One region of the Exiguobacterium sp. LL15 genome, then DNA from elsewhere that is predicted to be linked to it. Evidence: predicted binding sites of a transcription regulator. Region 1 holds the regulator's gene; each other region holds the start of a gene.
What was found. Region 1 encodes Rex, which represses fermentation and respiration genes when NADH is low (regulators of the CRP and FNR family bind a similar motif). Its sites were predicted from a motif close to TTGTGAAATATTTCACAA; they were not measured.

Region 1 (7,825 bases):
GAGTTGTGTTTCCGGTGCGACCCCTTTGATACCACCGTTCGCTTCGTCTCCATTAGCACCGACCGTACCCGCTACGTGCATTCCGTGCATCGATGCACCTGCACCTAAATCACGGATTTCGCTATCGTGATCAGCGTAGTTATAGCCGTATGGAACTTTTTCCGTGAAATACTTACCTTTTAGTCCTTTTGTTTCTTTAGCACTCTCGACCTTCGAAGAAGTCAAATCAATCTTCGTCTCTGGGCTCAACACCATATCTTTATGCGACGGATCAATCCCCGTATCGATGACCGCTACAATTGTCCCTTCCCCTTTGAAGCCGTAGTCCTGCCATGTTTCTTTTGCATTAACCATATCTTTGCTATATAACATATCTGGTTTTGCACCTTTATCGGCTTTCGGTCGCGCGTATTCATGGGCGATATGTACGCTCTTGACTCCGTCGAGTTGTTTGATGTCTTCGATGTCGCCGAACTTGACTTCACCACTGAATCCGTTAATGACGGTCGTGAAGCTTTCCTTATATGTAACGGGAATCGATTTTTTAGCGATCGCTGACTTGACTGATTTTTGGACACTTACGAGGCGATCTTTAATCGACTCTTTTTCGGCATTGCTCAATGTGCTATACCGCTTGTTTTGTGCCTGCGCAATTTGAATCGCCGGCTTCTGCTCCATCTCGATGACGACACGGACCTTGTCAGACTGCTTATACACCTTCTCCTGTCCTGTTTTCTTAAGTGAGAGGGCGTGCGGCTTTTGACCGCTTGCCTTATCTTGCGAGGACAGTGCTCCTTGAGCACTGACCAAGTTGGAAGATGTCATCAAGACAGCTGCCAAGAGTGCGATTTCCTTCTTCATACTTCTTTTCCCCTTTTCTAAAAAACTATAATGATGTTACCAACAAAACAGTTAAACGAAAATTCTGTATATTTAGTTTAATGAAATAGATGGAAATAAACAATTCAGTTCTGTCTGTTTTATATAATTATTTGTTTTTATTGACACTTTATATTGCATTTCCATATTTTGAAAACAACAAAAAACTCTTGAATGCTCAAGAGTTTGAAGTGTACGAATATGGTGGAGACTATCGGGATCGAACCGACGACCTTTTGGCTGCCAGCCAAACGCTCTCCCAGCTGAGCTAAGCCCCCATGAATTAACTTTAGTATACGCATCGCTAACTGCTTTATCAATATAAAAATAACGCTTTCATAAAAAAGAATCCCTTCCAAAATTATCGGAAGGAATTCACGATTCATTTATTCAATTCACGCATCAAATCCGCCTGTCGTTCAAGCTCTGCCTGTTGCTCGAGGACCAAGACCTTTTTGTACGTCCGCGCAGAAATCAAGATGCTGATTTCATAGAGAACGAACAATGGGACCGAGATCATCAAGTGTGACGTCACGTCCGGCGGTGCGATCAATGCCGCAACGACGAACAGCGCAAAGTACGCATATTTCCGATTCTTTCGCATGAAAATTGGCGTCACGAGACCAAGACGTGTCAGAAACATCGTCACGACCGGCAATTGGAAAAGAAGACCGAACGGAATCGTTAATCGGATTAAGAAACTGAAGTAGTTCTCAACTCCGATGACTTGTTCGATTCCGAGTTCCTTCCCTAGTTCAGTCGAAACTTTTAATAAGAAAGGTAACAACCAAAAGTATGAGAAGGCTACACCAGCCAAAAATAGAAAGAAGATGACCGGAATATACGTCAATGTCGCTTTTTGCTCCTTATCATACAGACCAGGGCGGACGAATGCCCAGAGTTGATACATCCAGAACGGCGATGCCAGCACGATTGCGATGATGAACGCAAGATTCAAATACAACATTAAAGGATCTGCGACGTTGAAGGCATTCAAACCGATACCGAGCTCTTTTAAGTCCGCTTGCAAGAAGCGAACGAGCGGTCGGACGAGCGGAAATGCAACAGCGAACAGGACGACGACGATGATAAGCGACCAGACGATCCGTTTACGCAGTTCGTCCAGATGCGACGTCACGCTTTGTTCTTGATCAATCGCCATGATTCAATCACTTCTCTTTCGGTTCATCCTTTTTATCGTCGTCCATGATACCGTTCGTTGCGCTCTTGAACTCTTTCAATGTCTGACCCGCAGCACGACCAAGTTCAGGTAACTTCTTCGGTCCGAAGATGATTAATGCGACGACACCGATTAGTGCTAAGCTACCTGGTCCGATGAATGCTATAGTTGACGGGATAAGGTTTTCCATTATGATTTCACTCCTTCAGCTGATTGCGAATAATGCTTCATGAAATAAACTAACGACTGCAACTCGATCGATAAATCGATGTGATGGACCCGGACGCTCGCTGGCACGTTCAACCGCGCGGGCGTAAAGTTCAGGATGCCCGTCACACCATACTCGACTAACTCATCCGCTACTGACTGCGCGAACTGGGATGGAACCGTCAAGATGGCAACATCGACCTGATTCGCTTCGATTTGTTCTTTCATGTCCGAAACATGATAGATTGGAACGTCATGCGTCGTTGTTCCGACCTTCTCTTCGTCCGCATCAAACGCAACGACTATCCGAGTACTATTATTCTTTAAAAAGTTATAATTTGCAAACGCTGTTCCGAGATGACCGACCCCGATTAAGGCAACATTCGTCACCTCATCTTGATTCAAGGTTTTGCGGAAAAACGTTAAGAGATGTTGAACGTTATATCCATACCCCTTCTTCCCTAATGCCCCAAAGTAGGAAAAATCGCGACGAATCGTTGCTGAATCAACCTTCACCGCCTCGCTTAACTCAGCAGAAGAGACGCGGAGCTTGCCTGAATTGTATAAACTTTGGATGAAGCGATAATATAGCGGCAACCGTTTTGCTGTCGCTTGTGGAATTTTTGTGTCTGGTCCATTCATCCTGCAGTTCCCCCTTCGGCCACATCCATCGTGGCACCCAAATCTTTGCAAAAAGCTTTCTACTCTTCTTGATTGTAAACCACTTCACATAGAGTCACAAATAATATATTCCGCAGGACCTCGCGCTTTTGTTCGTGATAGACTAAAGGGTGGAAGGATGGATGGAAATGATACTCTTACAAGTCAACCAACTCTCGAAATCATTCGGCGTTGAGCCGATTTTAGAAAATATCAAATTGGAAGTACAAGAGCGCGACCGGATTGCGCTCGTCGGACGAAATGGTGCCGGTAAATCGACCTTGCTCAAAATCATTGCTGGCGAACTCAGTCATGACTCGGGTGACATCATGAAAGGTAAAGATGTCAAAATCGGTTATCTCGCGCAGGACAGTGGTCTTGAATCGAACGAGACGATCTGGAACGAGATGCTGACCGTCTTTGAACATTTGCAGGAACAAGAACGAACACTACGCCGGATGGAAATCGAAATGGGCATGGAGCATATCTTGAACGATCCGGTCGCGTACGATCGTCTCCTAAAGACGTACGATCAAGCGCAACACGACTTCTCAGAAGCGGGTGGTTATCAGTTCGAAGCGAATATCCGCTCCGTCCTGCACGGCATGCGCTTTTATCCGGACGATTATTCGCGCCGGATCCAAACGTTATCCGGTGGTCAACGGACACGTCTCGCCTTAGCGAAGATGCTCCTGCAAGCACCAGAGCTCCTCATTCTCGATGAGCCAACCAACCACCTCGATATCGATACGCTTGCTTGGCTCGAAAGTTACCTCGGTGGTTATCGTGGCGCCGTCCTAATCGTCTCGCACGACCGGTACTTCCTTGACCAAGTCGTCAATGTCGTCTATGAGCTGTCACGCAATGTCTGCCGTAAATTCACCGGTAACTACACGAAGTACTTGGAACAAAAAGCGGCATTGTACGATCAAGAAATGAAACAGTTCGAACAGCAACAAGAAGAGATCGCGAAGATGCAGGACTTCATTCAACGCAACATCGCTCGGGCGACGACGACAAAACGTGCCCAAAGTGTCCGGAAGCGACTCGAGAAGGTCGACCGACTCGACCGACCAGATGGCGATGAGCGTAGCACGGTCCTTTCCTTCCCGATTGAAAAACAGAGCGGGAACGACGTTCTTCAAGTCAATCAACTGGCGATCGGTTACGAAGAAGCTGTCTCAAAAGACATCACGTTCCGCTTGCAACGCGGTGAATCACTGGCACTCGTCGGACCGAACGGCATCGGAAAGTCGACGCTCTTAAAAGTCCTCGTCGGTCGCTTACGCCCCCTCTTCGGTGATTTCCGTTTCGGAACTGGCGTCTCGATCGGATATTACGATCAAGAGCAGGCAGAACTCAATGACCGGAACCGCGTCATCGATGAGATTTGGAACGAATGGCCCTTGATGCGTGAACAAGAAGTCCGGTCTGTCCTCGGGCAATTCCTGTTCAGCGGTGACGATGTCTTCAAAATCGTCCATGAGTTATCTGGTGGCGAACGCGGACGTCTCGCGCTTGCGAAACTGAAACTCCGGAAGACGAACGTCCTCGTCCTCGATGAGCCGACGAACCACTTGGATCTAGATTCGAAGATGGTCCTCGAAAATGCGCTCGTCGACTATGAAGGAACGCTACTATTCGTCTCTCACGACCGTTACTTCATCGACCGGATCGCGACCCGCGTCATCGAGATGAGTGAAGCCGGCGTGACAGAGTACCTCGGTGATTATTCGTACTACACGGAGAAGAAGGCGGAGCAAGAAGAAATCGCTCGTCTTGAAGCCGAGGAAGCAAAAGCAGCAAAAGTCACGGCATCGAAGACGATCGATAAAGAAGCGCAGAAGGAAGAGCGCAAGCGCCGTCAGCAAATCGAACAACTCGAACAAGACATTGAGCGGCTCGAACAGCGTTCAGCGGAGATCGAACAGTTGCTTTGCGAACCGGAAGTCTTCAATGACATTCCGAAAGCAACGGCACTTTCGGCAGAACGTGATCAGATTGATGTCGATTTGCTCGAATTAATGGAACGATGGGAGAACCAACACTGATGCGGACGAAGAGCTTTTTCATCAATCTCATCTTAGGATTACTATCCGGTGTTCTCTATTTCGTACCGTTATATGCCGATTATGTATCCGTCTTTATTCGTCCAGATGCCTTCAATGCTGCACTTCCTTTGTTCCTCTTGATTTCCTGCATGATCGGTCTCGTCATCCAGACATGGAGTGGGCTCTTCATCAGTTTACTCTCGGGATTATGCTGTACGCTCCTGACGATACAGCTATTCGTCGAACTCAATGATCCGTTGATCTTATCGTATTACGGTAGTGTCTCTCCAATCAGCGCTTTCTTGATCAGCTGCGTCGGAATATGGGCACTCGCAATCGTCTTTTATTTGCTCGATGGCTATCAGTACAGTAAACGTCATGGACTTGAAGCCTCTTCAAACGAAATCGATCCGCAGCCTTGATGAATCAGATGAACGACATGAAAAAAGGAGTGGAGATTCCGGTAGTTAGACCGGTCTCTCCACTCCTTTTTGTTTGAATCAAAACGAATCATACGATGAGTCAGGCATTCACACTTCGATCATTTCGTCGGTCGGGCAATCGTAAACGTCTTCCCGATCGTCGCATAATCATTCCCTGCTAAACGAGCGACAGCCTTCAAGCCTGCCGCGTCAATTCGGAACGACTCGACGAGTTCATCTGCAACGTGATAGCGCAGCACTTCCCCGATTAGAAGATCGGCACCTTCTAGCTCGACGTGTTGCGTCAAGCGCATCTCGAAGCGAATTTTCGCTTCCGCGATTCCGGGTACTTCGATTGCGTCACTATCGACGAGTGTTAAGTCCGTCCGCTTAAGCTCACTTTCACCGTAAGCAAGTGGCGCTGCTGTCTCATTGACTGCGTCGACGATCTCTTCGCTGACGATATGGATGACATAACTTTGTTTCGCTAAGATGTTACGTGCCGTATCCTTCTGCCCCTGATCCGTCCGTTGTACGGCGATCACCAGTTGCGGCGGACTGCTTGAAGCGACCGTAAAGAAGGAAAACGGTGCAGCGTTGACCGTCCCGTCTTCTCCTTGCGTTGTCACGAAAGCAATCGGACGCGGAATGATGCTTCCGATCAGTAATTTATAATTGTCTTTTGCGCTAAGCGTTGATGCCTCAAACTTCATGAATGACCCACCTTTTTCTTCACCCGATGAGTGCAGCGAGTGAATAGTCTCCAGCACCGATCATCGCTACACCAAGCGCGATGACGATCAATGCCATGTTGTATTCGTACCCGTTCTGCGTCACCCAGTAACCATTTGCACCGTGTACTTTAACGATCGCAACAAGCATCGATCCGATGATGAGGAGCGCTGCAATCCAGAGGAATACGCCTCCTGCAAACAACAAGCCGCCGATCAATTCAGCAAGACCTGCTGTAATCGCGAGTGCCTTCCCTGGCTTCATGCCGATTGATTCGAACCAACCGCCTGTTCCAGCGATTCCGTGTCCACCGAACCAACCAAATAATTTTTGTGTCCCGTGTGCAGCGAATGTTAAGCCGATGATTAAACGAATGATTAAAAGTCCTGTATCCATCATTGCTCTCTTCTCCTTTTACCTAATGTATTTTAGTTACTTTAAGTAACTCGATAAACAGACTATATCTTATCACTTACTAAAAGTAAATAGATTTGTTTTAGTTCTTTTTGTTACATTAAGTAAAATGATTCGATTTTTTTAGCAGAAGCGGGTATACTACAACTATAGAAAGGATGAGTGCTGATGGAAGAAGTCGCAATCCAACCGGCTCTTTGTCCCAAAGTCGAACATGCCTTTGAAATCTTAGGTAAGAAATGGACGGGTCTGATCTTACGTCACTTGTTGACGAAGACATGTCGTTTCAATGAGATTCAAGATGCCATTCCCGAATTATCAGGTCGTATGCTCACGGAACGTATGAAGGAGCTCGAAGCGGAAGGCATCGTCATCCGGACTGTCATTCCCGATCGTCCGATTAAGATTCAATACAGTTTGACCGACAAAGGGCGCCAACTCGAACCGGTCATTCGTTCCATTGAGGAATGGGCCGAACTACAAGACTAATGTATAGAAAAGCATCTTCTTCGGAAGGTGCTTTTTTATTTGTCCTTTGACATTGATAATCATTATCAATTAAAGTAGAGAAGTACAGTGAAAGGAGGAAGATGCATGCATATCGCGATTGGATTCGTCAGCATGTCTGGGAATACGGAAGATATCGTCTCGCTCATTCAACATGAACTCGAGCAACACGATGTCGACGTGACGATCACGGAACTAGATCAATTCGTCGGGGAGGACTTATCACGTTTTGATGGTCTATTACTCGGCTCATATACATGGGGAGACGGTGATTTACCGTATGAAGCAGAAGACTTCGTTGAGGAGCTAAGGGAACAATCCTTAGACGGGATACCGGCGGCTGCTTTTGGTTCGGGGGATCTTGATTATCCGAAGTACTGCGCAGCCGTTGATTTGATTGAAGACGCATTAAAAGAAGCTGGGGCGACCCTCGTCACGGATGGCTTGAAGATTGAGTTTGATCCGAATACCCCGGAGAAACAAGCCGCTTGTCGTGCATTCGCGCAAACGTTTCATCGCTTTTTACAACAGGTTCATTCTTGAGTGTCGTTTGAATCCGTACTGTAAGGGAATCGTTAAAGCAGACTCTATGAAAGTGAGATGAATGTTTTATGACGATTCAAGCACTCGTCTTTGACGTCTACGGTACATTATTCGATGTCCATTCCGTCAAAGAACAAGCCGAAGCGCTTTATCCGGATCACGGAGAAGCGATCAGCAAACGCTGGCGGGAGAAACAACTGGAGTACTCTTTCCTCCGACAATTGAACGGA
Region 2 (7,825 bases), 2.0 Mb from region 1:
GGGCATTCGTTATACTTTCGTTGACGAACATTCAATCTTAAACGCGGATCCGTCACCGAAACACGGAATCGGAGCACCTGTCTATTCGCCGCACGGTGTGGCACTGTTCCCGCGTGATCAAATCATTTCCGGGAAGATTTGGAGCTCTGTCATCGGATACCCGGGTCATCCGGATTACCGCGAGTTTTATCGTGACCTTGCGTACGATCGAGAGTGGGATCAAATCGCTGAGTTCATGCACCCGGAAGGCTTACGTTATGATACAGGATTGAAATTGCATCGTGTAACAGGAGAAACGGATCAAAAAGACTATTACGTTCGTGATTGGGCATGGCAACGGACAAGTGAGCACGCAGCAGACTTCGCACAAGCACTTGGTGAACATTTAGATGCGCATCAAGGACAAGACTTCCCACCGTTCCTTGTCACAGCACCATTTGATGCCGAATTGTTCGGTCACTGGTGGTTTGAAGGTCCCGACTTCCTCGGTAAAGCGATGGAACGTTTAGAAGATCAAGGAATTGAGTCGATTTCACCGGCGATCTTCCTCGAACGTCACTTCCAAGACATCGACACGGCGCACGTCGCGATGGGAACGTGGGGACGAAAAGGCTACGCGGAAGTCTGGATCAATGAACGGAATGACTGGATGATTCGTCATCTCCATCAGCTTGAGAAGAGACTAGCAGGAATCGTAGCTCGAAATCGTCATCAAGATGCGTTGACTGTCAAAGCGAAGCGTCAACTCATTCGAGAATACCTCCTCGCTGTCTCGAGCGACTGGCCGTTCATCCTTGATGGACAGACGACAGCGCAGTATGCTGCGAATCGTTTCCGGGAGCATATCTTACGTTTTGAAGAAACCGAGCGTCGACTGGATGCTGAGGAGCTGACGGTGGAATGGTTGGATGCTCGATATCGCGAATATCCTTTTCTTCAAGATTCAGATATTGAACCGGATGTCTTCTTGACGGCACATGATTACTACGTGGCAGTGAAGCGTGAGAAATCTTGGAATACAGACGCCATCTTATTGTTCGTCCGACAATATGATGCGTCAGACCGACCAGCTTCGGAGCTCGCTCGACGGCTCGCTGCTGCTGGTGAGAACGTCTATGTCGTCACGGAACATCCGGAAGCGTATCGATTTGAAGAAGGTGTTCACGTTTACGGAGTGCAAGTGACAGGTCTACCGCTCGTTCAGACCTATAACCAACTGGCGGCACTAAATTTAGCCTTCTTACGCCAAGCGCAAGCTTTGAGTAAGATCGTTGATTTCGCAGTCATCCACAACTTCAACATGGAGACCGCATCAGCTGCCCAAGCTATCGCGAAGATCAAAGAGTTGCCACTCGTCAGTAACGTCTACGATGTCGAAAGTGAGCGTTCTCCTGATCGTTCAGGTGGTCTGGTCGTTGCCTTAAAACGACTTGAAGGAGATGCGTTGCGCCAATCAGCGGTTGTTTATCTAGAACGAGAAGAGTCACGTCACGGGGTGGAGCAAGAGTATCACGTCGAAAAGAAGCCACTGCGTTTTGAAGAGAACCTTGAAAAACCATATCAACACGTGACGAATCCGAAAAAGAACGGATGAACAGTTGCAATTCCTTTCCTTTCTTGGTACGATACTTGAGTATGCTTAACCTTATGTAAAGCAAAATCACTTGATACATCGAGAGCTAGATAGGAGGGAATCCCATGCGCGTTAAAATCACATTAGCTTGCACTGAAACTGGTGACCGTACTTATATCACTAAAAAGAACAAGCGTAACAACCCAGAGCGTCTTGAGTTGAAGAAATACAACCCACGTCTCCGTAAGCACACACTTCACCGTGAAGTGAAATAATTGAGATGGAAGCCGTCACTTCGTGTGATGGCTTTTTTTGTGGAAAGGAAGACAACTATGAATAAACAAGAAGTACGCCGTCTGATCAAAGAACGACTCGATATGATGGAGAACCGTGCGGAAAAGGAACGATTGATTCACGAACATGTCTTGTTACTACCTGAATGGCAACAAGCGACCTGTGTCGCAATCACGTTAGCTTTTCGAAATGAATGTGATACAAGAATGCTGATTGAACAAGCGTGGCAAGAGGGCAAGACGGTCTTGATACCAAAAGTAGTCGGAGACGAGATGGTCTTTTATGAACATGGACCAGAAGATCAACTGCAAGCAAATCAGATGGGGATTGCTGAACCGATCGCTTCAGCACGTCGCGCCTCACTTGATCAAGCAGAGCTTTGCCTCGTTCCAGGTCGCGCCTATCGTCGGGACGGCTATCGTTTAGGATGGGGAGGAGGCTATTACGATCGTGCACTCGTGCCATATACAGGATGTAAAGTATCGATTGCCTTTTCTGAACAACTTCTTCCAGATTTCGAAGTGGAAGCCTTTGATATCCCCGTTGACTTGATCGTCACTGAATTAGAGGTCATCCGATGTTGAGCGCGACCATTTTGTTTTGTCTATTGCTTGCTTGGACCGGACGATCTTTTCGTTTATTGACGACAAGTGGTGCTATCATGACCCTGCTCGTCGGTAGTGGTGTCTCTTTCGGATTCGGTTGGCAAGGATTAGTAGTACTCTTACTCTTCTTTGGTAGCTCGAGTCTGTTATCGAAGGTCGGACGATCTAGAAAACAATCGGTCGACTCCATCGTTGAGAAAGACGGCGCGCGTGACGGATGGCAAGTCCTTGCGAATGGAGGGGTAGCGTTCGTTGCTGCCTTAGCGTATGCCATGACGATGGATTTTGCGTATCTCTTGTTATTTCTATTCGTCATCGCAGCATCGAATGCTGATACGTGGGCATCTGAAATCGGACCGCTCTCAAGACGTGATCCGTGGTCTCTCAAAACGTTACGACGGGTACCAGCAGGAACGAGTGGAGCGATGTCGCTGATTGGAACGATCGGTACGATCGCAGGAGCTGCGTTCATCGCTGTAGCAGCGCATTGGATATTTTCTCTTTCTTTAAGACACGTCTTACTCGTAACAAGTATCGGTGTACTCGGGAGCCTACTGGATACACTATTTGGAGCGGTAGGGCAACGCGTTTACCGATGTACGGTTTGTGGGGAATACACGGAAAAGCGAGAGCACCATGGTCAACCGACGGCTTACGTTTCAGGCATTCGATTTTTAGGGAATGACGCTGTCAATGTCTTAACGAGTGGTTTGGCAAGCGGAATCGGGTTTATCATCGTTCGATTTTGGTAACTGGAAAGTATGTGAGTATGTAATTCCTTATGTTAGGATATTAATGACACAAAATGGACAAATGTGATTAATTTCACATGATGCAAAGAATGTGAAAGGTGTTACAATTTACTTGTGAGATAGTTAACAAACTCTTAGGACGAATGGAAGGGTGGACATAACGATATGGAATTACATGCGAAAGTGACACGAGTAGCCCTCATTGGAGCTGGTGCAGTCGGTTCAAGCTTTGCCTATCAGATGTCAACAGCTGGACTTTGTGAAGAACTTGTCATCATTGATGTCAACAAAGCCAAAGCAGAGGGCGAGGCAATGGACTTAAACCACGGAACACCATTTAGCTCTTCACCGATGCGAATATGGGCTGGAGACTACGCGGACTGCCGCGAAGCGGAAGTCGTCGTCATCACGGCAGGCGCTCCACAAAAACCAGGTGAGACAAGACTCGATCTCGTTGCAAAGAATGCGTTGATCATGAAAGAAATGATTCGTCAAATCATGGATTCCGGTTTTGATGGTATCATCGTCGTGGCTTCTAATCCGGTTGATATCATGGCGCATCTTGCCTGGAAATATTCTGGTCTTCCGAAATCCCGCGTATTTGGATCAGGAACGGTGCTTGATACAGCGCGCCTGCGTCAAATGCTCGGAGAATACTTTCACATTGATTCCCGAAATGCCCATGCCTATATTCTTGGCGAACATGGTGATACGGAATTCGCTGCCTGGAGTAACAGCCGTATTTATGGAAAAACGATTGATGAACTACTTGCTGAAGACGATCGTTATTCTCAAGCAGATCTTGATCAAATCTACATCAACGTCCGAGATGCTGCTTATCATATTATCGAGCGCAAAGGGGCAACCTATTATGCGATTGGGCTTGGGCTCGTTCGTATCGTTCGTGCCATCCTCGGAAATGAGAACTGTCTATTAACGGTCGGTGCGCATGTCGATGGTCAGTATGGCATTTCCGGTATCCATATTGGAGTTCCTGCCATCATCAATCGTCAAGGTGTGCGTGAAATCATTGAAGTCTCATTGACGGATGAAGAGTTGAAGAAATTCCATCATTCTGCTGATGTATTGCGTCAGACGCTTGAACCCGTCTTACAAGGATAATCGTACGAATCATGATGAAGGTGTTACGAAATAAAGTAGCAAAAAACTCAAGTGTTGGACCTGCTTCATATTGTCCACACTTGAGTTTTTTGATGTGGAGAACAAACACGTTAATAATTACATCTATTCGTCCGGTAGTAAAAAGAGAAAAATCTAGGTTTTATTTTACTAGAAAAGGGTTAAGTAAGAGATAGAAGCGTTTTTACGTCATTTTTTGTACGTCATGATACCCAAAAAGGAGAGAACCGACAGTCATGTATACTTTTCGAAAACTAACTAAAGAGGATGCAGAACAATACTGGAATCTACGCCTTGAGGGATTAAAAAATCATCCAGATGCATTCGGTCATTCGTTTGATGATGAACAGCAAACCCCGCTCCGCGAAGTACAAGAAGGACTTGAGGGAGAACCCGACTCCGATGAGGTTTGGCTTGGTATGTTCGACGGTGATACATTGTTTGGGTTTGGTCAGGTCAAACCATATGAATTGTCACGTGAATCGCATAAAGCGATGATTTCCGGAGTATACGTATCACCTGAATATCGTGGGGGTACTGGTCGTGCTCTAATGGAAGCCTTAATCGAGGAAGCGAAGAAGTTACCGGACGTCGAGCAAGTCATTCTTGCCGTTTTATCAGGGAACGAAGCCGCACAAAATCTTTATGAGTCGCTCGGTTTTGAAGTATATGCCGAAGATCCAGATTCCGTAAAATTAGAAGATGGCACATATCGTGATGATATTTGGATGAAGAAGTACGTCTAAGTTATTGAGATGGTGTGGAAAGAAGCTGTAGCAAAAAAGCGCTACAGCTTTTTCGCATGGTATCCGTAGGATATCAGTATCGGCAAAGAATGAATATTTGTTATCATGAGAACAAAGCGGATGTCACGTCGTCGTCCGATTGAAAGGGAGCGAATGAACATGAAAGAAGTCATACGTACGATTGAAGAGCTTGTCTCGATTCCGAGTCCAACAGGTTCGACAAAAGAAGCTATTACATATGTAGAAAAGCGATTGGTAGCAGAAGGGATCACGTATCGAAAGCTTGAAAAAGGAGCGATTTTAGCGACACTACCTGGTGCTTCAACGCGCACGCGGTTACTGACGGCACACGTCGACACACTAGGAGCGATGGTGAAAGAAATTTTACCAACAGGACGACTTCGTTTATCACAACTGGGGGGATATGCTTGGACAGCGATCGAAGGTGAGAACTGTCTCATTCACAAGATGGACGGTCAAACGATTTCAGGTACGATCGTGTTCCACCATTCGAGTGTTCATACGTCGCGCGAGACGAACAAAACGGAACGATCCGCTGATAATATCGAAGTACGGCTCGATATCCGTTCGACGACAGCAGAAGAGACGCGCGTCGCGGGGATTGAAGTAGGAGACATCGTAACGTTTGATCCGCGATTCCTCTATACGGAAACAGGATTCGTGAAGTCGCGCCATCTCGATGATAAAGCATCTGTTGCTTTGTTGCTTGAATTGATCAAGGAATGGAAAACAATCGAACTACCACACACGGTCCAGATCCTGATTTCAAATTATGAAGAAGTCGGATTCGGTGGAAATGCTGGATTCACGGAAGAAGTCGCAGAATACATCGCGGTCGACATGGGAGCACTAGGAGAGGGGCAACACTCCGATGAATTCACAGTCTCCATTTGTGCCAAAGATGGTTCTGGTCCGTATGACTTAGCTTTGCGCCACCAGTTAACACGCTTAGCACAACGTAATAGCATTCCATATAAAGTTGATATCTATCCGTTCTATAGCTCGGATGCCTCGGCAGCAGTAAGTGCGGGCCACGACGTCCGGCACGGATTGTTCGGTCCGGGAATCGAATCGAGTCATTCGTACGAACGTACGCATGAGACGTCGTTACAAGCGACATATGATTTGCTACATGCCTATGTAAAGGAGCCGATGGTCGATGAAGACACTGTATGACGTACAGCAGTTACTCAAGACATACGGGACATTCATCTATCTTGGGGATCGAGCGTCCGATATCGCGATGATGATGCTTGAACTCGATGAATTACAAGAAGCGGGCGTTTTGGAACAACGTCAGTACGATTCAGCGAAACTAATCTTACGACATGAATTAAAGCGTTCACAATCCGATAACATTTAAGATTGTGCAACCCTTTGCGCAAACGGGTTATGTCCGGTAAAATGATGAAGCAGACATTATATGAGTATAGGGGAGACGAAGCAATGAAATGGTTACTCGGCATTGATATCGGCGGAACGACAGTCAAGATGGCAATTTTGGATTTGCAAGGGATCATCGTAGAAAAGTGGGAAATCGAGACGGTCGTTTTGAATGATGGCGTACAAATTCCTGGAGATATTGCAAAATCTTTCTTTGAGAAGTGTCAAGAGAGCAATAAACGACCAGAAGATTTCGTCGGAGCGGGCATCGGTGCGCCGGGATTCATTGATTTTAATACAGGTGTCGTTGAGAAAGCAGTCAATATCGGTTGGAATAACTTTGAACTGATCGGTGAATTCGAACGTTTGACGGGTTTACCGGCTGTGCTTGAAAATGATGCGAACGCAGCGGCAATCGGTGAGATGTGGAAAGGTGCCGGTAGTGGGGCAACAGAACTCCTTGCTGTCACACTCGGTACGGGCGTCGGTGGTGGTCTGATCACGAACGGACAAATCGTGCATGGTACAGTCGGAATGGCTGGAGAAATCGGTCATATCACGATGTTGCCTGAAGGTGGCGTTCTATGTGGATGTGGTCGCAAAGGATGTCTTGAGACGATTGCGTCAGCAACAGGGATCGCCCGTCTTGGTCTTGAGAAGCGTAAAGAGAAGGAAACGTTACTCAACGACATCAAGGCAGTGACGGCGAAAGACGTATTCGAAGCGTATGAGAAAGGAGACCGGATCGCAACGGAAGTCGTAGAAGAAGTGACGTTCCACCTCGGTCTTGCCATCTCCAACTTAGCGAACAGTATTAACCCGGAAATCATCGTCATCGGTGGTGGTGTGTCAAAAGCAGGAGAGACATTGCTTGCACCACTGCGTAAACAGTTCGAACGCTTCGCTTTACCACGTGTTTTCGGATCGACGACGTTCAAGATTGCCGAACTTGGAAACGATGCCGGAGTCATCGGCTGTGCATGGCTTGCGAAGCAGATGTTTCTCAAAAAATGATAATATTCAATTTCAGTAGAAGGTTCGCTTCGGCGAATCTTTTTTTTGTTTACAAACGTACAGTAATTATGTGATTGTTAAGTATCTTCCGGATTCCAGTTGCATTTTTGTAAAACTAAGCGTAAAATTTTCACGTGATATGGGTATATGTAAATTATGATGTAAGTTGTGTGAACTGAAAGCAGAAAGCACATGTAAATTAGGAGGCAGGTTTTTATGCAGCAAGACGCAAACATCTGGTCGCGAATGCGCCTAAAGATGGGTCAAGGCGTTCGCAGCACCTATAAAGAGCACAAG
Region 3 (7,825 bases), on a different contig from region 1:
CTTCAACGTCCGTCGACTGGAACGTTATTTAACGGTTGCTTGGGATGCAGGGGTGACACCAATCATCGTCCTGACGAAAAAAACTTTGATGCCGTCGATTGAAACGGAAATACAGGCTGTCGAAGCGATTGCGTTCGGAACACCAATCCTTGCCGTTGATTCTTTGACCGGCGACGGATTAGAGGAGTTGCGTGAACAGTTACAAATCAAGCAGACGATCGTGTTAGTCGGATCGTCCGGCGTCGGGAAGTCGACGCTCGTCAATGCTTTAGCTGGAGAACAGTTAATGGAGACGGGTGGCGTACGAGAAGACGATGAACGTGGACGTCACACGACGACGCATCGCGAACTGAAACGACTATCGAACGGTCTACTGCTCGTTGATACACCGGGGATGCGAGAATTGGCCTTATGGGATGGAAGTGACGGATTATCGTCGACGTTTTCCGATATTGAGGAGCTTGCTGAAAACTGTCGTTTCCGAGACTGTGAACATGATAAGGAACCGGGCTGTGCCGTTCGGACAGCTTTAGAAGATGGCACACTAACTGCTGAACGCTGGAACAGCTTCGTCAAGCTAAAACGAGAAATCGCTTATGCGGAACGCAAGCAAAATGTGGCGTTGCAGGCGGCGGAGAAAGAAAAGTGGAAAAAAATCCACAAGCAGGCCCAAGCGCATACGAAAGTGAAGTATCAAAAGCGATAATACGACTGAAATATGAAAAGCATCTGCAACGGAAAAAGGAGTCTCTTTTTCTATGCAGATGCTTTTTTCTCGTTATTCTTTTGAAAGGAATTCATTTGGTTCTGTATGGAACGGCACGTTACCCGTCAAAGCATCAAGACGATGTAAGTCGGATTGAATCGCTTCAGGGTCACTTCGGCGCGCGTTTCGTACCGTGGCCGTTCCGACCGGATGATCGTTGAATCCAGTCGTTAAATCAAACGTCCGATTCGACAGCCGATCGGTAAAATAACGATCGTGAGAGACGAAGAGGAGCTCACCAGGGAAAACATCGAGGGCGGCTTCGATTTGTTCACGAGTCGCAAGGTCCAAATAGTTCGTTGGTTCATCGAGAATAAGCAAGTGAGCACCAGAAAAATACAGACGTAAGAAAGCGATCCGACATTTCTCACCCATACTGGCGTCGGAAATCGACCGGTAAACATCATCGCGACGGAATAAAAAGCAGGCGAGCAACGTCCGGGCGTCCGTTTCACTCATCGTGCCGTACTCAAGTAATGCCTCTAACAACGTACCGGATGTCGGTAAGTGGGAAAGGGCTTGTGAAAAATAGCCGGTCTTCAATCGAGGATGACGGATTACGTTCCCTTGATGAGGAGCATATTCGCCCTCGATGAGACGCAGTAAGGTCGTTTTCCCGCTTCCATTCGGTCCGATGACAGCAATTCGGTCACCACGTTCTACCGTAAACGAAACGTCGTTTAGGATCGGTTTCGTCTCATGCATGAATGAGACACGTTCGAACGAAATCAGTCGTTTCGCACGAATCGCTTCATGTTCGAATGCGACGTGAACAGTCGATGCAACTTGTGGTTTTTGTACACGATCCTCGAGTAGACGCTCGAGTTGCTGCTCTTTTGCCTTGACCTTCGTCGCATGTTTAGCAGCCTTCTTTTTCGCATACGGATCCCGTTCACTCGCTTGATTCGAGGCTTTTTGATGCCATTGCCGGTATCCTTGAATCATGCGTGTCAGCTCTTTACGGGTGCGTTCTTGTTTTTCGTACGCTCGTTGTTGCGACAGAGCTTGATGTTCCTTTTGTTCTTTATAGGACTGATAGTTTCCGCTGTATCGCGTTGCCCCTGATTCGGATAATTCAATGACGGCATCAGCCGTTGCGTCGATGAAGAATCGTTCGTGTGAGACATAGAGAATCGAGGTCCGTGACATGTTGACCCATTCCGTGAGCCACTCGAGTGTCTCTTGATCCAGATGATTCGTCGGTTCATCGAGAATGATGAAATCAGGTCGTGATAGAAGCAGACAGGCAAGTTGAAGGCGCGTCTGTTCACCACCGCTTAAACTGGATGCTTTGTGTGTCCAGAGTGCTTCCTCTAATTTGACTTCTTTTAAGACGCGTGCTGCATCTGCTTCAAGCGAGAAGGCGTCCTGATCGAGTGCTTGTTGATAGATCGTCAAGTCACCATTCATGGCATTAGCGCGAAGTTGATAACGAACCGCATCCGCTCGTTCGACGACATCAAGAACGGTGTGATCGCCCGCTACGAAGTGTTGTGATAGTAGACCGAGTTTTTTGTAATGACGCTTGATCGAACCGTCAGTCGGCTGAAGTTGGTCAGCGATCAAGTGTAACAGTGTCGTTTTTCCGATGCCGTTCGGACCGATTAAGGCGACATGTTCACCGGTATGAATATGAAAAGAAACGTCCGAGAAAAGACGTCGTTCGTCGTAGTCCATCGATAGGTGTTGGATCGTAAGTGTTTCAGTAGGCATAAAAGCAGCTCCTTTAGTGTTCATTTCCGATAAGATGAAATGAAAAACACACCATCCGAAGCGAGCGGATGGTGTGCCGGAGTGTAACTCAAAGAAGGTGCTGGCCAGAGGTTGGTCACACCGAAAAAGAGCAGACTCGTAGCGTCAGGCATCCGCAACTGCATTGCGAAAGAGATGATTTCATTCATCAAGCGACGTGTACGAGTGATTGCTTCATTTCGGTGTTGTACCTCCTGTTCATAGTCTATGCCGTCATTGTAACAAAATGGAAACGTTAACACAAGTACGATTCAAGTAAGGTTTGCGCAGTATCCGTTTCTTCTGATGAAGGGGGAAGCACATCAGTTAACGGATATGCGAGACCGAGGTTTTCCCACTTATAGACACCGAGTTGATGATAAGGGAGTACTTCGACGCGCTCGACGTTTCCGAGCGTCCGGATGAACTCGCCGGTCTGACGGAGGAAATGTTCTGACATCGTAATACCTGGAACGAGGACGTGGCGAATCCAGACGGGAATGTTTCGCTCGGCTAGGCGTTTTGCGAAGGCGAGTGTATTGGCGTTACTCCGTCCAGTCAAGACGCGACAAGCGGCATCGTCGATATGTTTGATATCGAGTAGTACTAGATCCGTCGCATCGAGAATCGCATCGATGTTTTTCGGGACGACGGATCCCGCGGTATCGATGACCGTATGCAGTCCATGGCGTTTTGCTTCTGTTAAAGCAGCCTCCAAGAATTCTGGCTGAGCGAGCGGTTCACCTCCAGAGAAGGTGATTCCGCCACCCGTGACCTCGAAAAAGGAGCGATAGCTGATCGCTTCTTTTACGACTTCGTCTGCTGAGACACGCCGTCCGCAACCGAACTCCCATGTATCCACGTTATGACAGTATTGACATCGTAGTGGACATCCTTGCGTAAAGACGATGAATCGAATGCCAGGACCATCGACTGTTCCACATGATTCAACGGAATGGATCATACCATAGGTCATCCTGCTCACTTCCTTTCACATACTACACATCATTTTAGAGAGAACCGTGGAACGTTCGATTGATGACATCGATCTGTTGTTCACGCGTCAGTTTAATGAAGTTGACTGCATAACCGGATACCCGAATCGTTAACTGTGGATATTGTTCTGGATGCTCCATGGCATCGAGTAACGTCTCACGGTCAAAGACGTTGACATTCAAATGGTGTCCTTTTGAAGTCGTACCACCCATATATCCGTCAAGTAATCCGACTGTATTGCGAATGCGTGTGGCTTCATCCTTACCAAGTGCTTTTGGCACGATCGAGAACGTGTAGGAAATCCCGTCGAGCGCATGTTCATATGGTAATTTTCCGACAGATGTCAGTGCGGCGACAGCTCCTCTAGTGTCACGTCCATGCATCGGGTTAGCACCAGGTGCGAATGGTTCACCCGCACGGCGTCCATCTGGCGTATTTCCTGTTTTTTTACCGTAGACGACGTTTGAAGTAATCGTCAGGACAGACTGCGTCGAAAGGGCATTGCGATACGTTGGATGTTTACGGATTTTCTCCATGAACAGTGTGACGAGATCGACCGCCATCTGATCGACCCGTTCATCGTTATTCCCGAACTTCGGAAACTCGCCTTCGATCTTGAAATCAACTGCAATCCCATCCGCATCTCGGATTGGACGAACTGTTGCGTAACGGATGGCAGATAGACTGTCAGCGACGACCGATAAACCAGCGATACCGCATGCCATCGTCCGTAAGATTTCTGGATCATGTAAAGCCATCTCAATCCGTTCGTAGCTGTACTTATCATGCATGTAGTGGATGACATTCAGTGTGTTGACGTACAGTTCTGCGAGCCAATCGAGTTGACGATCATAAGCCGCCATGACGGTTTCGTAATCGAGTACTTCATCAAGCATCAATGGACTTGCTGGGGCGACTTGGATTTTGAGCTTCTCGTCCATTCCGCCATTGATCGTATAAAGTAATGCTTTTGCCAGGTTTGCTCGCGCACCGAAGAACTGCATCTGTTTCCCGATCTTCATCGCGGAGACACAACAAGCGATGCCGTAATCATCTCCATAAACCGGTAACATCAAATCATCGTTTTCATATTGAATCGAGCTTGAAACGATCGACATCTTCACACAGAATTCCTTGAATCCGCGTGGAAGCTGAGTAGACCAGAGAACGGTTAGATTCGGTTCCGGTGCCGGACCAAGTGTCGAGAGAGTGTGTAAGAAGCGGAATGAACTTTTCGTGACGTTTGATCGTCCATCTTCACTCATTCCACCGATTGATTCCGTTACCCACGTCGGATCACCTGAGAATAGATCGTTGTAGTCTGGTGTCCGTAAGAACTTAACGATCCGAAGCTTCATGACGAAATGATCGACGAGTTCTTGTGCAGTCTCTTCCGTCAAGCGACCAGCCGCAAGATCACGTTCGACATAAATATCAAGGAACGTCGAGACTCGACCGAGTGACATGGCTGCCCCGTTTTGCTCTTTGATGGCAGCAAGATAGGCAAGATAGACCCACTGGAATGCTTCTTGTGCTGTTTCTGCAGGGCGGGAGAGATCGAAACCATAGCGAGCTCCAAGCTCGGTCAATTCCGTTAATGCGCGCAACTGTTCATTCATCTCTTCACGGTCGCGAATCATCGATTCAGATAAGAACCCGCCACGTGCCTTTAAATCCTTCTTACGTTCTTCGATCAAGCGTGCCGTTCCGTACAAAGCAACACGACGATAGTCACCGATGATCCGTCCGCGACCATAAGCATCAGGTAATCCGGTGATAATACCGGCTTTACGTGCAGCGCGCATTTCAGGGGTATAGGCATCGAAAACCCCTTGGTTATGTGTCTTCCGGTACTCGCTGAAAGTTTTCGTGACGGTCTCGTCTGCTTCAAAGCCATACGCAGCTAGGGCATCATTCACCATCCGAATCCCACCGTTCGGATGAATCGAACGTTTAAACGGTTCGTCTGTCTGTAAACCGACGATTTTTTCAAGTGAGCGATTCAGATACCCTGCATCATGCGAGAGGATCGTTGATGGTGTTTTAGCATCGACGGCATATACACCACCACGTTGTCGTTCTTCATTCGTCAGCTGTAGAATTTGTTGCCAGAGCCGTTCCGTCGCTTGCGTCGGACCGACTAAAAAGTGATCATCTCCTGTATATTCCGTGCGGTTGAGTCGAATGAAATCTGCGACATCGATCGCTTTTACCCATTCACCAGACGTAAAGCTTGCCCAGGCACTTGTTTTTTCTAATAACATGGATACCACTCCTTTGAAATTGAGCTAATCATCAGTTCCTTATGTGAATAGTGTAACAAAAGGAGAAGGAGATTCCCTTTACGTTCATGTGAATGTTTTAACAAGTGTAAAAACGTTGGTATGACAGCCTTTCTTTATTTCTGTATTCATGAAAGAGTGAAGAACAAAAAACAGTTGACGCTTGATAAATCAAGGTTTTTTAGAAACTGTATGAGTTGATTTGAAAAAGATTTACTAGAACAGTTGAAACTGTGAGGAATGTCACGCTACGGTGCCTTGTATTTTTAAGACGTATCGTTGACAATGAAAAAGGGAATATAGAACGTGGAGGTGTGCCAAATGGAGTATGTATCATTAACACAACAAGGAGAGTATCAGTCGGGAGACTGGGTCTCGCTGAAAATCGGATCGGACGGTTCAACGCGAACGGGAATGATCACGGAATTCGAAAATGATGGATTCTGGATTCGATTTGAAGATGATTTTGATTATGAAGACTTTATCGGCTATGATGAATCGTATTGGATTGCGCTTGTTCGTCGTCCGGTTGACGTAAAAGCGACGTATGCGAGTCTTGCGGAGTACCCGGCACTCGCTGCAGAATTACAGGATCGTGTCATCCAAGGATTCGAGATTTTAGAAGAAGAAGCCGGTGAAAGCGAGATTCGATTCCACATTCGATTGCTCGACGCAGGAAATGAATATACACAGACATTACGGGGATACCGTGATGCATCAGGAGATCATGTCGAATACGTAACGGCATGATGGAATTAAGAGAGTAGGAGAAATCGTTATGAACTTTACAAAACCATTTTTACAGGAAGCATGGGAACGGGCGCGCTTTACCGAGTTGATGCCTGTTCAAGAACAAGCGATTCCGTTGTTGCGCGAAGGAAAAGATGTCCTGGCTGAAGCGCCAACAGGAACAGGGAAGACGCTTGCTTATGTCATTCCAGCTTTAGAAAAGATTGAAGTAGAAGAACCACACGTGCAAGTCGTGATCACGGCACCAACACGGGAACTCGTCATGCAAATTCATCAAGTCATTCAATTGTTTGCTCAAGGAAGTGGTATCAAATCCGGTGCATTCATTGGTGGTGTTGAATTAAAACGACAATATGAACGATTGAAGAAAAAACCACAAATCATCGTCGGAACGCCAGGGCGTCTCGTTGAGTTGATCGATTCGAAGAAGCTAAAGATGCATAAGGTGAAATTGATCGTCTTGGACGAAGCGGATCAAATCTATGAGAGTGGTATGAGTGACTCGGCGACGCGAATCGCAAACAGTGCACTACGCGATCGTCAGTTAGCATTCGTCTCCGCGACATTGCCGGAACGGACAGCAGAATGGGGACGGACGCTTGCAAACAACCCTGAGACGATTCGGGTTGAGCGTGCCGTCAGCACACAAGTGACATTCGGTTATTTGGAGACTTCACGTCGTCAGAAGCCGGAATTGTTACGTCGCCTGGCGAACATGCAAGGATCAAAAGTGCTGACATTCATCAACAACCGCTCCTTCCTCGGACCATTAAATGGTGAGTTGAGTAAATTCTCATTGAAATATCGGATTTTGGATGCTGAAAAAGGAAAACGAGAGCGAATGGAGACATTACGTTCTTACAAAAAAGGAGAGTTTCCTTTACTCGTCACGACAGGTCTTGCGGCACGTGGTCTAGATATCGAAGCAGTCACGCATGTCGTCCATTACGATTTACCGGAGTCGCTTGACGATTTCGTACACCGTTCAGGTCGGACGGGACGTGGAAATGCGAACGGAATGGTACTTGCTCTTGTTACGGATCAAGACTTAAAACACTTAAAAACACTTGCGAAGCAAATGGGCGTCGAGATGGAAGCAATGGAAATTTACCGTGGGGAAGTCATTCCAAAACGTGAATTTACAGCACCTCAGACGATTAAACGACCGGCTACTCCTCACCGGAAAGGGCGATCGAAATGAAGAACGATCGAAAAGTAATTCCGTTTCCGACGACGGTTTCTGAAGCGGAAATGAATGCAGCCTTGAAGAAGATGTATCAAGAAGCAGCGACAGCACGTA
Region 4 (7,825 bases), on a different contig from region 1:
CCGACGGCGAGCAACAAGCTGTAACTGACCATTAAGAGACCAACCAGCTTATTTGGATCGCGGAACATCGCACCAATCAACGGTGTCTTCGTTACGAACAGGACAAACGCATCGGCAACTTGTTCATGGGTACCGGTCGCGAAGACGATCAGCGGAATCGCAAGCAGACTAAAGAACAGATGGATCGGTTGCCGATACGCGACGACGGCTCCTAGCAAGATGAGTAAAAGTGTAATCGCGCCAGCAATCCAAAACGTCAGCGGTAACGTCGTCAAATCAAACATCGGCCACCAGTAGCTCGTTAAAAATAAAACGTTCGTCCAGCTCGAGTGGCGGCTGAACAACATCAACGTATCAGAGACATTGATATTGTGTTGTGAAGCTTGTGAGCCAGTCAGAATCGAGCCGACGTACATCAAGAACCAATATCCATTGAATAGTAGAAAAACGAGACCAAACGCACAGGTCGCTCGGACGTAAAACCACAGTAACGACGACCAAATCCGTTCTTTGCGACGCGTCCAACTTGTCTTTAGGAAAATGAGTCCGACCATGATTCCCATATAAATCAGCGAGAAGAAAAAATAATGGATCCCCGCCGCCATGAAGGCAAAGACGATCGATAGTCCGGTGATATCAATCCATGTCCGTCGACTCAATCGATCAGACAAACGGAAACCAGGATCGAGCTGTTCCCGAAACTTCGGGTCGAAGATGTTGAAGAACAACATCAAAGCGTAAGGGAAGACGGAATAGCCACATAATAAATAGATATGTTGAATTCGCGTAATCACCCACGGATTCAAGGCATAAAACAACGCAGCGATTGCGAAGGCAATCAGTGAGAGATAAGAAAAGTGCTTCGAGACATAAACGGAATGGAGCCGTTTCGTAAAAGCAAACATCGATAAAGCAGAGATCGTTAACAGTCCGACGATGAATGACTTGATCAAGACAGGACCGGATGAGCCAAACAATAGACTGAGTACATAAAACGGTAGGATGTAGAGCAGTCGTGCGATATTCAGAAGCGTCGTCGTGCTCCAGCGGTTGTTCCAGGCCCCATAAATTTCTTCTAAATAGCGATGTGAGGACAGTCCGAAGGATAGATCGCTGAACGTCACCATACCGGAACGAAACAACGGGAAGCTATAAATTAGGATGAATACAAACATACCAGATAGGACAAGGATATCCTTACGGTACGTATGCATGAAGTTCTTGAGGTGTTGACGGAACGAGTGCATCGGACAACTCCTTTCTGCGAAAATCCGTGCTGAACTTCTTCTCTACAGGAGGGCGATATTCCTAGAAATGGATGTACTTATTTTAGCAATGAATACGAGAAGGAACGTCCATCCTAAGACGGAGCGTTACGGACGAATGCTTTCGGGTAAAGACCTACAACGAAACGAGTAGGAGGAAAGCGCATGAAATGGAAGGGAAGAGAACGGAGTTCAAACGTTGAGGATCGACGAGGAATGGGAGGGAAAGGAATTGCCGGCATCGGTGGTGGTGTCGGAATCATCCTGCTGATCGTCATCACCTTGATGGGCGGTAATCCAGCTGAATTACTCGGAGACCTAACCGATGGGGATCAGCAAAATACGACATATGAAGAAACAGCACAGGAAAAAGAAGCAGCGGACTTCGTCTCCGTCGTCTTAGCGGATACGGAACGAGTCTGGACGAAGGAATTCAAAGAAGATGGTAAGACCTATAAAAAACCGAAGCTCGTTTTATATACGGATCAAGTTAGTTCGGCTTGCGGACAAGCAGGGAAGTCCGTCGGTCCCTTTTATTGTCCCGGTGATCAGAAATTATACATTGATTTAAGCTTTTATGACGAATTACAGACGAAGTACGGGGCACCGGGCGATTTTGCGATGGCCTATGTCATTGCGCATGAAGTTGGACATCACGTTCAGACGTTACTCGGAAAGTCAGACGAGATCATGCCACTTCGAGAGCAAATGAGTGAGGAGAAGTTCAACAAGTACCTCGTTCGATTCGAACTACAGGCCGATTATTATGCCGGCGTCTGGGCGCATCATGCGCAAGGCGAAAACTTGCTCGAAGAAGGCGATCTTGAAGAAGCGTTGACGGCAGCGAATGCTGTCGGGGATGATACGTTACAAGAGAAGGGACAAGGATATGTCGTACCGGAAAGTTTCACCCACGGCACATCGGCGCAACGAGAACGTTGGTTCCAAAAAGGCTTTGATAACGGCACGATCGAAGGCGGAGATACATTCAAAGCGAAGAATCTATAAAACGAAGCAACGACAGTCCTTTGAAACATCTTCCAGTCATTTCCGTAAAGAAGAGGGAAGGATTCAAAGGGGAGTGTCGAAGTTGAAGCACATCAGTCTATTTCTATTGCTCTATACGGCTGTCGTCGGATTGACGTACATCGTGTCACGATTTGCGCCAGACTTGTTGGTCTACATGGTCTATTTCGCCATTGCATCATTACTTGTCATCACAGGCTATTTGTTGAAACGACTCGTAATGAAACGCTAAATACCAAAAAACCTGTGTTCTGCTTGCGCGGAACACAGGTTTTCGTTATTTAAAAGCCATCTTATGAACGGAACATCGTCGGATCATCTGGAACGTTCTCCAGGTAAGCGATCCGTCCGTTTTCATCGAGACGTGCGATATCTTTTCCGTCTTGCGTGAAGACACTACCGTCTGCCCGTTTTCCGCAAACTGCCCAGCGTGTTTCATATGTTCCGGGTGTTGTTTCTTCCCAGCCTGCATACATATGCTTAATATCCTGATTCGCCGTGAACACATGACGGACGAACTGTTTCCAGGCGTCGATGCCGTGCTTTGGTTGTCCGTTCAGGACGAACGTGATGTCTGTCGTGAATAAGGAAACGAGATCCTCAAAAGCTTGTTCATCTGTGCGTGACGCGTCGAATAAGTCGAAATAACGATTCAATACCATAGTAAAAACCTCTTTCTGTTCATTAAAGTGTCATCATCCGGTCTGTGATTAACGCATGCAACCGTTCTAAATGTTCCGGTGGACAGGAGGCATCAATCGCTTGACGGATCGAGCCGATCGATTCGCGCTTCAACGTCGATTGCCACGCCTCTTCCGCCTCTGTCATCAGATTCGAGAGTAGACCGATTTCCTGTTCCTGAATTCCCATCAAATCCTCAAAGACACCGCTTGACGCATACAACGTCTGCTTGCCCTCGATCGCTTGATAAATGTCAAAGATTTGAATTTCGTCTGCCGGACGTCGTAAGCGAAAGCCGCCTTTGACACCCGGTACGGAATACAACAGATCCGCCTGGACGAGTTTTCGTAAGAGCTTTTGGAAATAAGTCGGCGAGGCACCGAGTTGCTGGCTGATGAATTCACCGGGCAACACAGCGCGATCCGGAAGGAAGGTCAAAAGCAACATCGCGTAGACAGATTGCTCGACCCCGGTTTTCATTTGCATGAGAAGTCCCCTTTCGTTAAACGTGGATAATGTATATCCATAATAGTTTCATTCGAAAGAATTGTCGAGTTTTATGCTCTCACAAAACCGTCACACCTTTTCGACAGCATCTGCATGGCATCCCCGTTCCGGATTCGGTATACTAAATGTACGATATGTGAAAATATTCACTAAAAGTCGTTCACACTTTGTGAAAGGACGTTTGTATATGAATCCATTAAAAGGAATCGTTCAGATTCCACGTAGTATTCTCATTCAATTCATCATGGCAGCTTTCCTGATGGGGGTTGCGGTCGTCGGTCAATCGTACGGCATCGTGTTGACGGTCGATCGGATTTTCTTGAAAGAACAACCGTTTGAAGCCGTCATTCCGTTACTACTCGTCGTCCTCGGGATGCTGTTGCTCCGGGTCATCGTGACGTATTGGAACGGTCGTCTCGGTACGACGTTATCGGCACACATGAAGCAGGCGCTTCGGGAAGCACTCGTCGCGAAATACACAGGTCGTTCGGTCGAGATGATGCTACAAGGGCAAGCGGGACAGAAGGTCAGTGTCTTGCTCGACGCTGTAGACGAGATGGACAGCTACTACAGTCAGTACTTGCCGAAAGTCGTCCAGACGACGATCGTTCCCTTGATGGTCTTGATCGCGGCATTCAGCTATGACTGGATCACTGGTCTCGTCATGATGATCACGGCACCGTTCATTCCGTTGTTCTACATCATCATCGGCATCATGACGCAAAAGCGGGCGGATGCTCAACTCGAGAAGATGACGGCATTCTCGGGAACGTTCCTTGATACGTTGCAAGGACTGACGACCTTGAAGTTATTTGGTCGTGCGAAACGACAACGTGACGTCATCGAAAAAAGTAGTCTTGATTTCCGGGATGCGACGTTAACGGTCTTGAAGCTCGCCTTCTTGTCGTCGTTGATGCTTGAGTTCATCTCGATGCTCAGCATGGGAATGATTGCACTTGAAGTCAGTCTGCGCTTGATTTTGTTCCAAAGCATTACCTTCATCCCGGCGTTCCTGATGCTCGTGTTGGCACCAGAATACTATCTTGCCTTAAAAGAGATGGGAGCTGCCTTCCATACGGGACGAGGTAGTGTCGCGGCAGCGAAACAGATCGCAGCCGAACTAACAGCAGACGATCGTCCTGTTGCCTTTGGTCAATCAGAACTTGCGATGAACCGTCCACCACGAATCGTCTTGGATGAAGTTGATTTTACGTATCAAGAAGGACGCTTTGCCTTACAAGACGTGACACTTGCGATTGAACCGTATCAAAAGGTGGCGTTGATCGGTCGCAGTGGTGCCGGTAAGTCGACTGTCTTACAGTTGATTGCCGGACTCGCGGATCCAAAAGAAGGACGGATTCTGCTCGACGGGATTAATCGCAGTCAGGTGGAGGAAGCGAGCTGGTTCCGTCAGTTGAGCTACATCTCGCAGCATCCGTATCTGTATGCCGGAACGCTGGCAGAAAACATCGCAATCGGTGAACTCCGTCAAGCGACGCCGGAAGAGATTTTTGAGGCGGCGCAGGCAGCAGGGCTCGAGGAGCTGATTGCGACGTTACCTAAAGGGATCGACACGGTAATCGGAGAAGGTGGACGTGGTCTATCAGGTGGCGAGAAACAGCGCGTTGCGTTGGCACGAGCGTTCTTGAAACGACCGAACGTCATCGTCTTTGATGAACCGACAACAGGACTCGACGTCAAAACGGAGCGATTGCTTCAACAAGCGATTGAACAGCTTGGACAAGCAGCGACAGTCATTACTGTCGCACACCGCCTGCATACGATCGAGCGCTCAGATCAAATCGTCGTCCTCGATGGCGGACGAATCGTCGATCGTGGCACTCACGATGAACTGCTTGGACGTGATTCGGAATATGCTCGGATGCGCAGCGTCCAGAGAGGGGAGGAAACACGATGAAGGAACTACTAGGAGTTTTTCGGTTGATGGTGCATCAAAAACGCGATATCGCCTGGTCGATCTTCTTCGGTGTCCTCGCCGGAGTGACAGCGGTCGGTTTATTCGCAGCAAGTGGATACCTGATTTCAAAGGCAGCCTTGTTGCCACCGATCCAGACGCTTGCCGTCTTGATTGCGCTGCAAAAAATCTCGAGTCTGACGCGTGCCGTCAGTCGGTATGCAGAACGCTATTATTCGCACCGGGCGACGTTTACGATCCTCAGTGATATCCGAACGTCATTTTATCGTCGACTCGAGCCGCTTGCACCCGGTATTTTCGGGAAGTACCGAAGTGGGGACTTACTTGCCCGAATCGTTGGGGACGTCGAGAGTCTGCAAAATACGTTTTTACGTGTTCTTTATCCACCAATCGTGTTGTTGCTGGTCTTCTTCTGTACGATCTTTTTCGTCAGTTTCTTCTCGTGGACGATTGCCGGACTGTTATTGCTTGGTCTGATTCTGACCGGCTTTTTGATTCCAGGTTGGTTCGCGTACCGCGAACAACGTTTCGCACGTTCAGTTCGTGTCCGCCGTGGTGACTTGTCGACAGAAGTGACAGAGTTGTTCCAAGGCTATCGTGACTTAAAGATTTACCAGCAACTGGATCAAAAAGAACAGGACTTGAATGCCGTCGCGAAACGGTATGTCGAGGAAGAAAAGCGTAATGGGTTACATGCCGTCTCGAACCTTGCTTTGAATACGATGGTGACGCTAATCATCTCTTGGCTCGTTCTGGGTGTCGGTGCCTATCTCGTCGCGAGTGGACAACTCGAAGGGGTCTTCCTCGCTTTACTCGTCATGACATCGCTGACCGTTTTTGAAAACGCCGCACCGATGGCGATTTTACCAGGCTTCTTTGAAGATAGCCGCCATGCTGCGAAACGACTCGATGAAGTCGTGACCGAGCAAGAGGAGCCAATCTATGACACGTTCGTTCTCGATCAGGCACCATCCTTTGAAACGAATGCATTGACGTTCACGTTCCCTGATGCACCTCGCCCGGTCTTACGTGACGTTACCGTCTCGATTCCTGCCGGCAAGAAGACGGCAATCGTCGGGGCGAGTGGTTCCGGGAAATCAACGTTACTTCAATTGATGTTACGGATGTATCCGACGGACGGATTAACGATTGCTGGTCAAGAGAGTCGGACGGTTGATCCGGAAGGACTGTGGCAACACGCAAATGTTGTCTTGCAACAGAATCATTACTTTTATGGAACGCTTCGCGATAATCTATTGCTCGCAAACGAAGCAGCGACGGACGAGGCGATGCGTCAAGCGCTCGATGATGTTGGGTTAACGACGTTCGAATTAAACGATCGTGTATTTGAAAAAGGCGAGAACTTGTCTGGAGGAGAAAAACAACGCTTAGCAATTGCGCGTGTGCTTTTGCGGGAAGCGTCGCTTTACTTGCTTGACGAACCAACGTCTTCCGTCGATGCTTTGACGGAACAGATGATTCTCGATCGACTGTTCGCACGGGCAGCGGACGCGACACTTGTCCTTGTTAGCCACCGGTTAGCAGGTCTTGAAGCGATGGATCAAATCATCGTCATGGATCAAGGTCAAGTCATCGAAGTCGGAACGTATGCCGAATTGATGGCGCGACAAGGGGCGTTCTATGAATTAAAACAAGTCGAACAGTCCGTTTTTGCTCCGATTGGATAAAGATATAGGATTGGCGGTGACCAAATGTGGTGCATCGCCTTTTTTAGTTTATAAGCGAGAGCCGAAAAAGACATGACAGTCTACTTTTGAAATGGTAAAGTCTAGAAAAAACGTGGAGGGATTTCATGCATATCGAACAATCATCCATCGTCGTCGATCAGACGACCGTTTCATATGATCATTTTCAAATGGGGTCCAAACAGGTCTGCTTCTTGATCTCGGGAGCATCGTACCTATACGACCATCCTTACTTTTACTACAGCCGGATGGCGCTACTAGCTCGAGACATCGATGTCATCTGTATTCACTATGTGACAGAAGAGCTATTTTCGATGTCAGACGCTGAATCGAATGCTTGCATGACACGCCGGGTCGACGCTGTCGTCTCAGAAGTGCTTGCGACACATACATACGAAAACGTCCAGTTTATTGCGAAGTCACTAGGAACGATTCCTTTAGCGGCATTACTTGCTAAGCCGAATCTACAGACAGCACGCTTTGTCTTCTTAACACCCGTCCTGACTGAAGTGGCCGAACAAATCGCCACCTCGTCGCAAGCTGGACTCCTCGTCATCGGGACAGCCGATAAGTTTTATGATGAAGTGGCACTTGAAACGTGTCACACCTCGCAACTGACGATTGATGTCATGGAAGGAGCCAATCATTCCTTGGATCAAGGATTCGAGGTCGATCAATCGCTTGCGGTTCTCGGACATGTCGTT

Region 2: NOM72_RS10300 (L-lactate dehydrogenase) is a predicted target of Rex. The motif match lies at 3,286-3,303, and genes of this name have one in related genera.
Region 3: pflB (formate C-acetyltransferase) is a predicted target of Rex. The motif match lies at 5,844-5,861, and genes of this name have one in related genera.
Region 4: cydD (thiol reductant ABC exporter subunit CydD) is a predicted target of Rex. The motif match lies at 3,614-3,631, and genes of this name have one in related genera.

Annotation. Positions count from the first base shown of each region.
Region 1 is NZ_JANFNX010000001.1:3,886-11,710, reverse strand. Features, by position in the region: gene NOM72_RS00085 (S8 family serine peptidase) at 1-861, opposite strand, end outside; tRNA gene NOM72_RS00080 (tRNA-Ala) at 1,082-1,157, opposite strand; gene tatC (twin-arginine translocase subunit TatC) at 1,262-2,041, opposite strand; gene NOM72_RS00070 (twin-arginine translocase TatA/TatE family subunit) at 2,049-2,249, opposite strand; gene NOM72_RS00065 (redox-sensing transcriptional repressor Rex) at 2,249-2,908, opposite strand; gene NOM72_RS00060 (ATP-binding cassette domain-containing protein) at 3,076-4,977, shown strand; gene NOM72_RS00055 (hypothetical protein) at 4,959-5,399, shown strand; gene NOM72_RS00050 (flavin reductase family protein) at 5,519-6,112, opposite strand; gene NOM72_RS00045 (DoxX family protein) at 6,132-6,530, opposite strand; gene NOM72_RS00040 (winged helix-turn-helix transcriptional regulator) at 6,714-7,034, shown strand; gene NOM72_RS00035 (flavodoxin) at 7,140-7,595, shown strand; gene NOM72_RS00030 (haloacid dehalogenase type II) at 7,664-7,825, shown strand, end outside.
Region 2 is NZ_JANFNX010000001.1:1,959,038-1,966,862, reverse strand. Features, by position in the region: gene NOM72_RS10320 (1,4-alpha-glucan branching protein domain-containing protein) at 1-1,594, shown strand, start outside; gene rpmG (50S ribosomal protein L33) at 1,699-1,848, shown strand; gene NOM72_RS10310 (5-formyltetrahydrofolate cyclo-ligase) at 1,906-2,451, shown strand; gene NOM72_RS10305 (DUF92 domain-containing protein) at 2,445-3,224, shown strand; gene NOM72_RS10300 (L-lactate dehydrogenase) at 3,390-4,346, shown strand; gene NOM72_RS10295 (GNAT family N-acetyltransferase) at 4,601-5,110, shown strand; gene NOM72_RS10290 (M42 family metallopeptidase) at 5,270-6,307, shown strand; gene NOM72_RS10285 (YqgQ family protein) at 6,291-6,494, shown strand; gene NOM72_RS10280 (ROK family glucokinase) at 6,578-7,528, shown strand; gene NOM72_RS10275 (LTA synthase family protein) at 7,745-7,825, shown strand, end outside.
Region 3 is NZ_JANFNX010000004.1:53,163-60,987, reverse strand. Features, by position in the region: gene rsgA (ribosome small subunit-dependent GTPase A) at 1-706, shown strand, start outside; gene abc-f (ribosomal protection-like ABC-F family protein) at 779-2,479, opposite strand; gene NOM72_RS14595 (hypothetical protein) at 2,500-2,760, opposite strand; gene pflA (pyruvate formate-lyase-activating protein) at 2,754-3,473, opposite strand; gene pflB (formate C-acetyltransferase) at 3,508-5,757, opposite strand; gene NOM72_RS14580 (hypothetical protein) at 6,097-6,525, shown strand; gene NOM72_RS14575 (DEAD/DEAH box helicase) at 6,554-7,726, shown strand; gene NOM72_RS14570 (hypothetical protein) at 7,723-7,825, shown strand, end outside.
Region 4 is NZ_JANFNX010000002.1:32,480-40,304, forward strand. Features, by position in the region: gene NOM72_RS11555 (polysaccharide biosynthesis protein) at 1-1,247, opposite strand, end outside; gene ypfJ (KPN_02809 family neutral zinc metallopeptidase) at 1,431-2,273, shown strand; gene NOM72_RS11565 (hypothetical protein) at 2,356-2,523, shown strand; gene NOM72_RS11570 (nuclear transport factor 2 family protein) at 2,585-2,953, opposite strand; gene NOM72_RS11575 (Rrf2 family transcriptional regulator) at 2,976-3,458, opposite strand; gene cydD (thiol reductant ABC exporter subunit CydD) at 3,667-5,397, shown strand; gene cydC (thiol reductant ABC exporter subunit CydC) at 5,394-7,103, shown strand; gene NOM72_RS11590 (cyclase) at 7,229-7,825, shown strand, end outside.